4 regions of the Massilia sp. CFBP9012 genome follow, and region 2 is predicted to be linked to each of the others. Evidence: predicted binding sites of a transcription regulator. Region 2 holds the regulator's gene; each other region holds the start of a gene.
What was found. Region 2 encodes sigma-54, which starts transcription at its own class of promoters, with help from an activator protein. Its sites were predicted from a motif close to TGGCANGNAANCTGCTTT; they were not measured.
Positions count from the first base shown of each region.

Region 1 (3,084 bases), 380 kb from region 2:
ACCGGCGCCGGCACCGACAGCCAGAGCGCCGAAGCGATCTCCAACCGTATCCGCCCCGTCTCCGAAGAAGGTTTCATCCTGGTCGACGCCAATGCGCCGCGCGTGCTGCAGGCCGGCGGCGCCGTCTATGCCGCCACCTGCGCGGCCTGCCACGATAGCGGCATGGCCGGCGCGCCAAAGACCGGCGACAACGGCGCCTGGGGCGCACGCCTGGCGCAAGGCTATGACACCGTCCTCAAGCACGCCATCGAAGGCATCCGCGCGATGCCGGCCAAGGGCGGCAATCCGGACCTGGACAATCTCGAGGTCGAGCGCGCCGTCGTCTTCATGGCCAACAAGAGCGGCGCCAGCTTCAAGGAACCGGCCGAACCCGCGCCTGCCCCGGCCGCCGCCGAGGCTCCAGCCGACGCCGCCGCTACCGCCACAGCACCAGCAGCAGCAGCAAGCCCGGCCGCAACGCCCGCTCCAGCCGCGGCCACTGCCGCTGCCCCGGCAGCCGCGCCAGCCATTGCCAGCGCCGACCTCGGCAAGAAAGCCTATGACTCGGCCTGCATCGCCTGCCATGGCGCAGGCATTGCCGGCGCGCCGAAGTTTGGCGACAAGGCAGCGTGGACCGCGCGTCTCGGCCAGGGCGCCAACGTGATGTACGAGCACGCGATCAAGGGCTTCCAGGGCAAGACCGGCTTCATGCCGCCAAAAGGCGGCGCCACCATCCCCGATGCAGAGGTCAAGGCCGCGGTCGATTACATGGTGGCCGCCGTCAAATAAGACGCGCGACGGCTCCAATAAAAAAGCACCCGATTGGGTGCTTTTTTGTTTCAAAGATCATGAACGTTGTTGCAGCGCAACCCAGCAATAAGCCCGTTTCGATCACTGCGAACGGCGGCGACGCATGGTCAGCATGGCCATCAAGCCAAGCCCCATCAACAGCGCGCCAGCCGGCTCGGGGACTGCGGCCGGTTCGGTGCTCACGAAGAAATCGAAGTTAATTCCCAGCACGCCGAGACCGCCCACTCCCTCGGTACCGAAGGCGTCATTCGTCGCCGGGAAATAACCGTCCCAGGGATTATTCTGATAAACGTCACCGGCGAGATTGCCGCTATCGACCAGCACCTTATTACCGGCATCGAGGAAAGAAACGCGGGCCTCATACAGGGAAACCGCGCTGGTCAGCATCAGCGGAAAATCGAAAAGGCCGATTCCGTAGATCGCAGTTTCTCCCAAGAACGGGAATAAATCACCGACACTGCGAATCTGTATACTGATGAGCGATTGACCATTGCCAAGATCTGTTTCGGACTCGTTCACCGTGAACGCACCGGTGTTGCGAAAACCTTGTTCCGCCACGCCATCGAATGCGGCAATACCGGTATAGGCATTATCGCTTTCCTCGCCTTGCAGATAGAAGGAATAGGTGGAGCCAGCTGCGACGAGCGGTGCGGCAACCGCAGCCTGCGCTCCCAGCCCCATTGTCGCCATGACAATAAGAATCGATCCAATAAATTTACGCACGGTTTCCCCTTAGTATGAAAATGCTATGTTTGATATCAATGCAAGTTTCATGCCGGTAAGAAATTTATCGATAAAAATCAACTAATTAGCGCAAAGCACCAGTTACTGACAGGTGCTCCCTGTAAATTATTCCGACATCAGCTTTTGGTAGAGACCTCTTTCAAACTACCAGTTCGATTTTCTCTCCGAACATCATTCTGCCTTCCTTGGGCCATCCATTACCCCTGCCAGCTTGCTGGCTTCCCCCAGCGATGGTCCTTTACCCACACGTTTTCGAAACATTTACCTGTGTTAATTCAGATCTTTTAATTTCCGGGATTACATATTCAAATTCTTTTCTAAAAGAAATAGAAGAGTGTATATAAACACTACGATTCTGTTACAAAAAATTCTTGCAAGAAATAGTTTGCAGACATGCTAGTGAATGTATATTTGTTAAATATTTCCATAATGCACTGTCACAATTAGTTACAAGTAGGCCGTCGTAAATATCGTATCCTTCAAAACTTTCCAACCGGAACAAATTCCAATCGGAATTTTTTACAGGATAAATATCATGCAATTCTGCAACTCTGCTTCGACCAAACACCACGCCTTTCGCTTGAACGCCGCGCTGCTGATGTCGCTGGCAGCCGTTGGCAGCGCCTCAGCCGCCACCCTGTCCGTGGGCCCAGGCAAGACCTACGCGGCGCCCTGCGCCGCCTTTGCGAAGGCCAAGGCGGGCGATATCATCGAGATCCAGGGAGGTAAGACCTATAGTGGCGACGTGTGCGCGATCTCCGTCCATGATCTGACCATCCGCGGCGTCAATGGCCGTCCAAAGATCAATGCCGCCGGTAAGAATGCCCAAGGCAAGGCGACCTGGGTCGTCAAGGGCAACAATATCATCGTCGAGAACGTCGAGATGTACGGCGCCAGGGTGCCGGACAAGAACGGCGCCGCACTGCGCCTGGAAGGCACCAACTTCACCTTGCGCTCGTCCTTCCTGCACGATAACGAGAACGGCATCCTGTCCGGCGCCAACGCCAACAGCAATGTCGTGATCGAGTACAGCGAGTTTGGCTATAACGGCTATGGCGATGGCTATTCGCACAACCTGTACATCGGCAATATCGCCAGCCTGCTGTTCCGCTTCAATTATTCGCACGACGCCAACGTCGGCCACAACCTGAAGTCGCGCGCCAAGCTCAATACGATCACCTACAACCGCTTCTCGAGCACGCCGTCCGGCCAGACCGGTTCGACCAAGAGCGGCAAGCCGAGCTACGAGATCGACCTGCCGAACGGTGGCACATCGTATGTGATCGGCAATGTGATCCATCAACCGTCGGCTCACAACAACCCGGGCATGCTGGCCTATGGACTGGAAGGCGCGACCAACCCAGGGCAAGACCTGTACGTGGTCAACAACACCTTCCTGAACGAGGACAGCTCGCGTGGCACGTTCGTGCTGATCGGCGGCAAGGTGACGAAGGCAGCCCTGATTCAGAACAATATCTTCGGTGGTACCGGTACGGTGACCGGCCAGGCGAGCGCTGTTCAGAAAAGCAATTTCCGCTCTGTGGCGCCAGG
Region 1 covers NZ_JAXCWM010000003.1:90,160-93,243, reverse strand. The annotation lists gene SOM61_RS05355 (c-type cytochrome) at 1-768, shown strand, start outside; gene SOM61_RS05350 (PEP-CTERM sorting domain-containing protein) at 871-1,512, opposite strand; gene SOM61_RS05345 (right-handed parallel beta-helix repeat-containing protein) at 2,069-3,084, shown strand, end outside.
Region 1: a site for sigma-54 is predicted at 1,550-1,567, ahead of SOM61_RS05350 (PEP-CTERM sorting domain-containing protein). Genes of this name have one in related genera too.

Region 2 (3,084 bases):
AGGCCGACCGCGCCGTGGTCAGGGAAACGCCCGAAGGCTATATGACGGTGACACTCACCGCCAACAACGGCAAGCTCACCACGTTCCGCCAGAAGCGCGACGGCGGCCCCAACCTGTGGGTCGAGGGCCAGGCCGAGCGCATCGAGTACGACGAGCGCGCCGAGCTGGTGCGCCTGTACTCGAATGCCCTCATCAAGGAACTGGAAAACGATCAACTGAGCAACCAGGTCACCGGCCCTTTCATCTCGTATGACAGCCGCAAGGAAGTGGCCACCGTGCGCAACGACGTCAGCGGCCAGAGCAAGGTTGGCGGCGGCCGCGGCACCCTGATCCTCTCGCCCAAGCGCACCCCCGCCGGAGGAGCGCAATGACGGCAATCCCGATGGATCTGGGCGATTGCAGCACCCTGGTCGTCAAGGGCCTGCAGAAGAGCTATGGCAAGCGCCTGGTGGTGCGCGACGTGTCGCTGCAGGTCGAGTGCGGTGAAGTGGTCGGCTTGCTGGGCCCGAACGGCGCCGGCAAGACCACGTCGTTCTACATGATCGTCGGCCTGGTGCCGTCGGACGCCGGCTCGATCGACATCAACGGCACCGACATCACCAGCCTGCCGATCCACCGCCGCGCCGTATTGGGCCTGTCCTACCTGCCGCAAGAGGCCTCGGTATTCCGCAAGCTGACGGTGGAAGATAACATCCGCGCCGTGCTCGAGCTGCAGAAGGACAACGGCAAGCCGCTGTCGAAAGACCAGATCAACGAGCGCCTCGACACCTTGCTGGCCGACCTGCAGATCGAGAAGCTGCGCGAGAACCCGGCGCTGTCGCTGTCGGGCGGCGAGCGCCGCCGCGTGGAGATCGCGCGCGCGCTGGCGACCAATCCGCGCTTCGTGCTGCTCGACGAACCGTTCGCCGGCGTCGACCCGATCGCCGTGATCGAGATCCAGCGCATCGTGCGCTTCCTGAAGGAGCGCCGGATCGGTGTCCTGATCACCGACCACAACGTGCGCGAGACGCTCGGCATCTGCGACCGCGCCTACATCATCAACCAGGGCGCGGTGCTTGCCTCCGGCCGCCCTGACGACATCATCGCGGACGAGTCGGTGCGCCGCGTGTACCTGGGTGAACACTTCCGCATGTGAGCGACGCCTAGATGAAACAGTCCCTGCAACTTCGCACTTCGCAGCACCTCGCGCTTACGCCGCAACTGCAGCAGTCGATCCGGTTGCTGCAACTGTCGACGCTCGAACTGCACCAGGAGATCGAGCAGATACTGGGCGATAACCCCTTGCTCGAGCGGCTCGACGACCCGCTCGACCATTCGGTGCGTTTGCTGGCCGACGGCGCCATCAACAATGCGCCCGCCAGTGGCGAAGCGCCGCCGGCGCCCGGCCAGCAGGCCGAGGGCCAGGATGCGCCGGCGCAGGAGGGCGAGGGTTTCGAGGGCGGCGCCGACAACGAGCGCAGCGACGCCGACTGGAGCGAAGGTGGCGCGCCATCTTCAGGCGGCGGTGGCGAGGACGAGGACGGCCGCCCGCAGCTGGAAGCCTGCGCCATCACCCTGCGCGAACACCTGATGGAGCAGGTGCGCGAAGCCACCCTGTCGGCGCGCGACCGCGCGCTGGCCGAGCTGGTGATCGATGCGCTGGACGACAACGGCTACCTCGAAGAACCGCTCGACGAGATCCATGCAAGGCTGCCCGAAGAACTCGACATCGAGATCGAAGAGCTGCGTTGCGCGCTGGCGCTGGTGCAGAGCATGGACCCGGTGGGCGTCGGCGCGCGCAGCGCGGCCGAGTGCCTGGCGCTGCAGATCCGGCGCATGCCGGGCGTGCCGATGGTGACGCGGCGCATGGCCCTGACCATCGTCGAGGGTTACCTGAGCTGGTTCGCCCAGCGCGAATACAGCAAGCTGAAAAAAGCGCTCGACTGCGACGACGAAGACTTGCGCGAGGTGCAGGCCGTGGTGCGCCAATGCAATCCGCATCCGGGCGCGGCGTTCGCTTCGAACGTGTCGGACTATGTGGTGCCGGACGTGATCGTGCGCCGTTCCAAGAGCGGCTGGGCGGTCACCCTGAACCCGGACGTGATGCCGCGCCTGCGCGTCAACAGCCTGTACGCCAGCATGCTCAAGCAGGGCAAGAGCGAGGCGCAGATGGGCGCGCAGATGCAGGAAGCGAAGTGGCTCATCAAGAATATGCGCCAGCGTTTCGACACCATCCTGCGTGTGGCGGAGGCGATCGTCGAGCGCCAGCGCAATTTTTTCTCCCATGGCGCGGTTGCCATGCGGCCCCTTGTTTTACGTGAGATAGCTGATACACTAGGCCTACACGAGAGCACAATTTCTCGTGTCACAACGCAGAAATACATGCTGACCCCGCACGGCATGTTTGAGTTGAAGTATTTCTTCGGCAGCCACGTTGCCACCGAGGCGGGAGGCGAAGCATCCTCGACGGCAATCCGTGCGCTCATTGCACAATTGACAGGAGCAGAAGACCCTAGGAACCCTTTATCCGACAGCAAGATCGCGGAGATGCTCGGGGAACAAGGCATGGTCATCGCGCGCCGCACGGTTGCAAAATACCGTGAAGCCCTCAAGATACCCCCTGTAAGCCTCCGCAAGTCCTTGTAACTGCGCCGTCCACAGACATCGTGCCTTGTCGCGTTCCTGTGGTCCACACGGTGCAACATTTTCAAAGGAGTGTGTATGAACCTCACAATCAGTGGCCATCATCTCGAAGTAACCCCCGCCATCCGTGAATACGTTCAGAATAAGCTCGAGCGCATCATTCGCCATTTCGACCAGGTGATCGACACCCACGTCTTCCTGGCCGTCGACAACCTCACTGAAAAAGAAAAAAGGCAAAAAGCAGAGATCAACGTCCAGGTGTCGGGAAAGACCCTGCACGTGGCCAGCGTCGCACAAGACCTGTACGCCGCGATCGATACGCTGATGGATAAGCTGGACCGACAGATCCTCAAACACAAGCAGCAACTGAAAGACCATAGCCGTACTTCGATCAAACGCATGCCGGAAATCGACGGCGAAGACGCTGCTGTCGCCTGATCAGGCGCAGGGCTCACACTAGCT
Region 2 covers NZ_JAXCWM010000003.1:467,465-470,548, forward strand. The annotation lists gene lptA (lipopolysaccharide transport periplasmic protein LptA) at 1-371, shown strand, start outside; gene lptB (LPS export ABC transporter ATP-binding protein) at 368-1,135, shown strand; gene SOM61_RS07010 (RNA polymerase factor sigma-54) at 1,147-2,625, shown strand; gene hpf (ribosome hibernation-promoting factor, HPF/YfiA family) at 2,701-3,060, shown strand.

Region 3 (3,084 bases), on a different contig from region 2:
ATTGATGATCATCGGCCAGATCGAGCAGATAAAGATCGACCAGATCGCCGCCGGATCGGCCGACTTGAACACCAAGAGGCCAATCGGCAGCCAGGCCAGCGGCGACACGGGTTTCAACAGGCTGATGATCGGGCCGAACATGCCGTTCACGAACTTCACCCGCCCAATGACGAAACCCAGCGGAATGCCCACCAGCGCCGCCAGCCCGAAGCCCACCGCTACCCGCTTGAGCGATGCCAGCACGTTCCAGCCGATGCCCTGGTCGTTCGGGCTGTTGTGATAGAAGGGATCGGCGAACAGCTTGAGCGCTTCCTGGAAGGTCATCAGCGGCGACGGGAAGGCCTCGTTGCGGGTGGCGATCAGCTGCCACACCAGCACGACGAATGCCAGGCCCACCAGCGGCGGCAAGACCGCCTTCACCGCCCTGGCGAACGGCTGCGCGCCGCGCACGACGGGCGCCGGCTTGCGCGCGGGAGGTGCGGCACTGGCGGCACTGGCGACTGGCGCGTCGACGGCGAGCGGCAACGTAACAACGGTCGCGCCGCCACCTGCAGGCGCATGGCGTTCGGATTTCAGGATAGCGTTCATGGCATTCCCCTATTCACACAAGATGACAGCAAATGAAAATCAGACCCTGACCTTGAACGAGGCGGCGTAGGCTTTCGGGTCCTTGCCGTCCCATACGGTGCCGTCCATCAGCTTCGAGCTGCGCATCGGGCTCGCAGGCACCGGCGCCTTGGCCACGGTCGCCGCGTCCTTGTACAGCGCAACCTGGTTGACCGCGCTGGCCACGGCCAGGTAGTCCGGATCCTGCTTGAGCAGGCCCCAGCGGCGATGCTGGGTCATGAACCACATGCCGTCCGACAGATACGGGAAGTTGACCGCGCCGTCGTTGTAGAACTTCATGTAGTTCTGGTCGTCCCAGGTCTTGCCAAGGCCGTTCTGGTAGCGGCCCATGATGCGCTGGTCGATCGCGTCCTTGCTGGTGTTGACGTACGATTTGGCGGCGATGACTTCGGCCATCTTGTTCTTGTTGGCCATCGAGGCGTCGATCCAGCGGCCGGCCTCGATGATGGCGGCCATCATGGCGCGGCAGGTGTTGGGGTGCTTCTTCGCGAACTCCAGGGTCGAGCCCAGCACCTTCTCCGGATGGTCGCGCCAGATGTCCTGGGTCGTGATGGCGGTGATGCCGATGCCGTCCATGATGGCGCGGTGGCCCCACGGTTCACCGACGCAGAAGCCGTCCATATTCCCGACCCGCATATTGGCCACCATCTGCGGCGGCGGCACCGTGATGACTTTCGCTTCCTTCATCGGGTTGATGCCGTTCGCCGCCAGCCAGTAGTACAGCCACATCGCGTGGGTGCCGGTCGGGAAGGTCTGGGCGAAGGTGAATTCGCGTTTTTCGGTGCGCATCACCTTGGCCAGCGACTGGCCATCCACGGCGCCCTTGGTCGCCAGCTGCTTCGAGAGCGTGATCGCCTGGCCGTTGTTGTTCAGGCCCATCAGCACCGCCATGTCCTTGCGCTGCCCGCCGATGCCCATCTGGACGCCATACAGCAGCCCGTACAGCACGTGGGCCGCATCCAGGTCGCCGTTGGCCAGCTTGTCGCGCACGCCGGCCCACGACGCTTCCTTGCTCAGCACGAATTTCACGCCGTGCTTCTTGTCCAAGCCCAGCACCGAGGCCATCACCACCGACGCACAATCGGTCAGTGGGATAAACCCGATCTTGATCTCGGTCTTTTCCGGCTTGTCCGAACCCGCCGCCCACACGCCGCCCGTTGCCAGCCCCATCAAGCTTCCTCCCGCTACCAGACCTGCGCCATGAATGACCTTCCTGCGCGTGACGTCGACTTCGCCGACATCCGCCGTCGCTACGCTCTTCGCTTCAAGCTTCTGATTTTTCATCGCAATCCCAATGTAGTCAGGCAAAAAAAAAGACGCGTACCCGACATGAACGCATTCATGTTCCGGTAGACGTCGTTGTCTTGGTGGGCGCTGCCTTCGTTGGCGGCGCACGCAGCGCTCCATTGCGCTGATGACGATTACGCAATCTTCATGCCAGCGAGCACGCAGAGTGGCGCGCCGTCATTTCGCACCTCCGGCGCACCGCGCGATGGCGGAAATGGCGCACTGCGATTGCGCAGCGCATCATTTTGGACGGGCTGTTGCGTCAGTGCAGAGAACCTGCAAATACGCCCTTCTGCTACCGCATACGGCATGCTAGGATGGGTTGTTGCACTGAGAAAACATCCGTTGTCTCAATCGTGCGCCCCTTGTATATACCGGGCACACATGTAAAATAAATAACGTCCGGAACGCAGCCCGACTTGCATGTCTTGCTCTCGTCCCGGATACCGATTTCGAAGCTTTTGTACTGGCATCCGCATGTCACGCATCCACCGCCCGCCTCACTCCAGCCAGCGTCACCAGACAGCGGCGGGCCGGCGCAGTTGTCAGTAAATCCGCTTCCGCCCAGCGCGCACCGCGCGCCTGACCGGCGAACCATCTTCATATTTCGCCCGGCTCACGCCGGCCATTCATTGATTTGCCTGTCTCCATTCGAGACGGCGTTGGAGTTAACCATGAACACCGAACATACCGAACGCCACCATTCTGCGATCCACGCAGCCACCGCGGTCGACCGCAGCAACCCACGCGCGCCGAGGCGCGGCATCGCCAAGGACATCGTCTCCAGCGGCCGCCGCCTGCGCACCCGCATCGGCGTCATCGCCGCCGCCTGCATCGGCCTGACCGCGCTGCTGATCAACTTCGAGTAAGCCCTGCCGTGCGCCATGCTGCGTGCGGCCCGGTTGTTGCCCAGGTTGTCGGCTCGATGCCGGCTGGGCTATACTGCCCCGCATCATCGTCGATCGGGATCGCATGCAGTTCCAGGCCACACGTCAGCACGCACCTTATTGTGCAGCGAGCGCCCCCCTGCGCCGGGTGCTGGCCTGCCTGTGCGCGCTGATCCTTGCCCTTCAACTCGTGGGCGCCTCGTTCCACGACCATGACCTGTCCGAACAGCTGTCCGACTGCGTCAGCTGCCAGATCGCTTCCCATTCCACCGCCGACCTTCCC
Region 3 covers NZ_JAXCWM010000008.1:101,141-104,224, forward strand. The annotation lists gene ntrB (nitrate ABC transporter permease) at 1-588, opposite strand, end outside; gene SOM61_RS14815 (CmpA/NrtA family ABC transporter substrate-binding protein) at 628-1,797, opposite strand; gene SOM61_RS14820 (hypothetical protein) at 2,589-2,783, shown strand; gene SOM61_RS14825 (hypothetical protein) at 2,887-3,084, shown strand, end outside.
Region 3: a site for sigma-54 is predicted at 2,050-2,067, ahead of SOM61_RS14815 (CmpA/NrtA family ABC transporter substrate-binding protein). Genes of this name have one in related genera too.

Region 4 (3,084 bases), on a different contig from region 2:
AAGTTCAACTTCGACGCCAACGCCCTGTACCGCCGTCCGGAAATCGTCGCCTACCGCGACCTGGACGAAGAAGATCCAGCTGAAGTCGAAGCATCGAAATTCGACCTGGCCTACATCTCGCTCGACGGCAATATCGGCTGCCTGGTGAACGGCGCCGGCCTGGCCATGGCGACCATGGACACCATCAAGCTGTTCGGCGGCGAGCCGGCCAACTTCCTGGACGTGGGCGGTGGCGCTACGGCCGAGAAAGTGACCGAAGCCTTCAAGATCATGCTGAAGAACCCTGACCTGAAAGCTATCCTGGTCAACATCTTCGGCGGCATCATGCGTTGCGACGTCATCGCTGAAGGCGTGATCGCTGCTTCGAAAGCCGTGTCGCTGCAAGTGCCACTGGTCGTGCGCATGAAGGGCACCAACGAAGATCTGGGCAAGAAGATGCTGGCTGAATCGGGCCTGCCGATCATCGCCGCAGACACGATGGAAGACGCAGCGAAGTCGGTCGTTGCCGCCGCCGCTGGTAAAGCCTAATTCGCTAAGGAAATAAAAATGTCGATTCTGATCAACAAAGATACCAAAGTAGTCACCCAGGGCATCACCGGCAAGACCGGCCAGTTCCACACCCGTATGTGCCGCGACTACGCGAACGGCAAGGAAGCCTTCGTTGCTGGCGTGAACCCGAAGAAAGCCGGCGAGGACTTCGAAGGCATTCCAATTTTCGCTAACGTTGCTGAAGCCAAGAAAGAAACTGGCGCCAACGTGTCGGTGATCTACGTCCCACCAGCTGGCGCAGCAGCTGCAATCTGGGAAGCCGTCGAAGCCGAGCTGGACCTGGCAATTTGCATCACCGAAGGCATCCCTGTCCGCGACATGATGGAAATCAAGGATCGCATGGCCAAAGCCGGTTCCAAGACCCTGCTGCTGGGTCCGAACTGCCCAGGCCTGATCACCCCTGACGAAATCAAGATCGGCATCATGCCAGGTCACATCCACAAGAAGGGCCGTATCGGCGTCGTGTCGCGTTCGGGCACCCTGACCTATGAAGCAGTCGGCCAGCTGACCGCACTGGGCCTGGGCCAATCGTCGGCAGTCGGCATCGGCGGCGACCCGATCAATGGTCTGAAGCACATCGACGTCATGAAGATGTTCAATGACGATCCTGACACCGACGCGGTCATCATGATCGGCGAAATCGGCGGCCCGGACGAAGCCAACGCGGCTTACTGGATCAAGGACAACATGAAGAAGCCAGTCGTCGGCTTCATCGCTGGCGTCACCGCGCCTCCAGGCAAGCGCATGGGCCACGCCGGCGCGCTGATCTCGGGCGGCGCAGACACCGCGCAAGCCAAGCTGGAAATCATGGAAGCCTGCGGCATCACCGTCACCAAGAACCCGTCGGAAATGGCGCGTCTGCTGAAGGCAATGCTGTAATCCTGACGATTTCTTGATCGAGCGCTAAAACGGGGAGCTTCGGCTCCCCGTTTTTATTTGCGAGTCCATTTTTCGTCGCCAATCTTCGTCGCCTGACAAAAATTGCCGCATGGCACTGACAAATTTTGTCACTGGAGGCATCAGATTTTGTCATGGCACAGCATTTTGTTATCAGGGTATTCATAAAATCGACAGTTTCTTGCTACTTTCGAGCTGGCACGCCGCTTGCATATAGGAAAGCGTAGCAGCAGAGCAGTACAAGATACGTAGTCCTACTTTTTGAAATACCACTCCTGGAGAGAAAAATGAACTTCAAGCAAATGCCAAGCAAAAACGCCCAAGGCGGCTTCACCCTGATCGAACTGATGATCGTCGTTGCGATCATCGGTATCCTGGCAGCGGTCGCAATTCCGCAGTACAGCAACTACACCATTCGTTCGAAGGTTGCTGCGGCGCTTGCGTCGGTTTCTTCCGTCAAAACCGCCGTAGCGGTGTGCTCGCAGGAAAACGGTGGCTTGGACTCTTGCGACAGCGGTAGTAACGGTGTTCCAGCAACGTTCGCGACTTCAGAAATCGCTAGTGTTGCAGTTGACGGTGGTGAAATCCTTGTTACTCTGAGCAGTACGATCGGTGACGGCGTCAACGGCGGTACGATCACCATGGAACCTGTGACTGAAGAAGGCGCGGCGACTCTGGCTTGGAGGAATACTCCATCGGCAACCATCACCAATGAAGCTGCCTCGGAAGCGATTACCAAAAACAATCCACCAGCGACGACCCCGACCACCACCCCGACCGAGTAATCCTCGCTTGCCTAGCAAAAAGCCCGCTTCACAGCGGGCTTTTTGCTTTTCAGCCTTATTTCGCAGCAGGTTGCGTCTTCAGATACTGATCCAGCCACCCCACCACAGTGTGATGCCACTGCACCGAGTTCGCCGGCTTCAACACCCAATGGTTCTCATCCGGGAACACCAGCAGCTTGCTCTCCACACCCATGCGCTGCAGCGCGGTAAACGTCCCCAACGCCTGCGCGGTAGGAATGCGGAAATCCAGATCACCCTGAATCACCAGCATCGGCGTCTTCCACTTGTTCACGTGATGAACCGGATTGAAGCGCTCATGGTTCTCCGGCACCTTGAAGTAAGGCCCGCCGCTCTCCCAGTCGGTAAACCACTGTTCCTCGGTCGAGTACGCCATGCCGCGCGTATCGAACACGCCATCGTGATTCACGATGCACTTGAACTCATCCGACCAGTTACCCGCGATCCAGTTCATCATGTAGCCGCCGTACGACGCCCCCAGCGCGCAATCGCGTGAACGATCGAGCCACGAGAATTTCTGCACCGCCGCGTCATATCCCTTCTGCAGGTCGACCAGCGGCTTGCCGCCCCAGTCGTTGCTGATGGAATCGGTGAACTTCTGGCCATAGCCGGTCGAGCCGTGGAAGTCGATGAACACGGCCGCGTAACCCGCGCCCGCATACACCTGCGGATTCCAGCGGTAGCTCCAGCTGTTGCCGAAGCTGCCTTGCGGGCCGCCGTGGACGATGAAGGCGACCGGATATTTCTGGCCGGGCTGCGCATTCCACGGCTTCATCACGTAGCCATACACGGTCTCGCCATTGGCGCCGGCAAACGAGAACTGCTCGGACTCGCC
Region 4 covers NZ_JAXCWM010000005.1:211,937-215,020, forward strand. The annotation lists gene sucC (ADP-forming succinate--CoA ligase subunit beta) at 1-528, shown strand, start outside; gene sucD (succinate--CoA ligase subunit alpha) at 547-1,428, shown strand; gene SOM61_RS10040 (pilin) at 1,734-2,231, shown strand; gene SOM61_RS10045 (S9 family peptidase) at 2,287-3,084, opposite strand, start outside.
Region 4: a site for sigma-54 is predicted at 1,643-1,660, ahead of SOM61_RS10040 (pilin). Genes of this name have one in related genera too.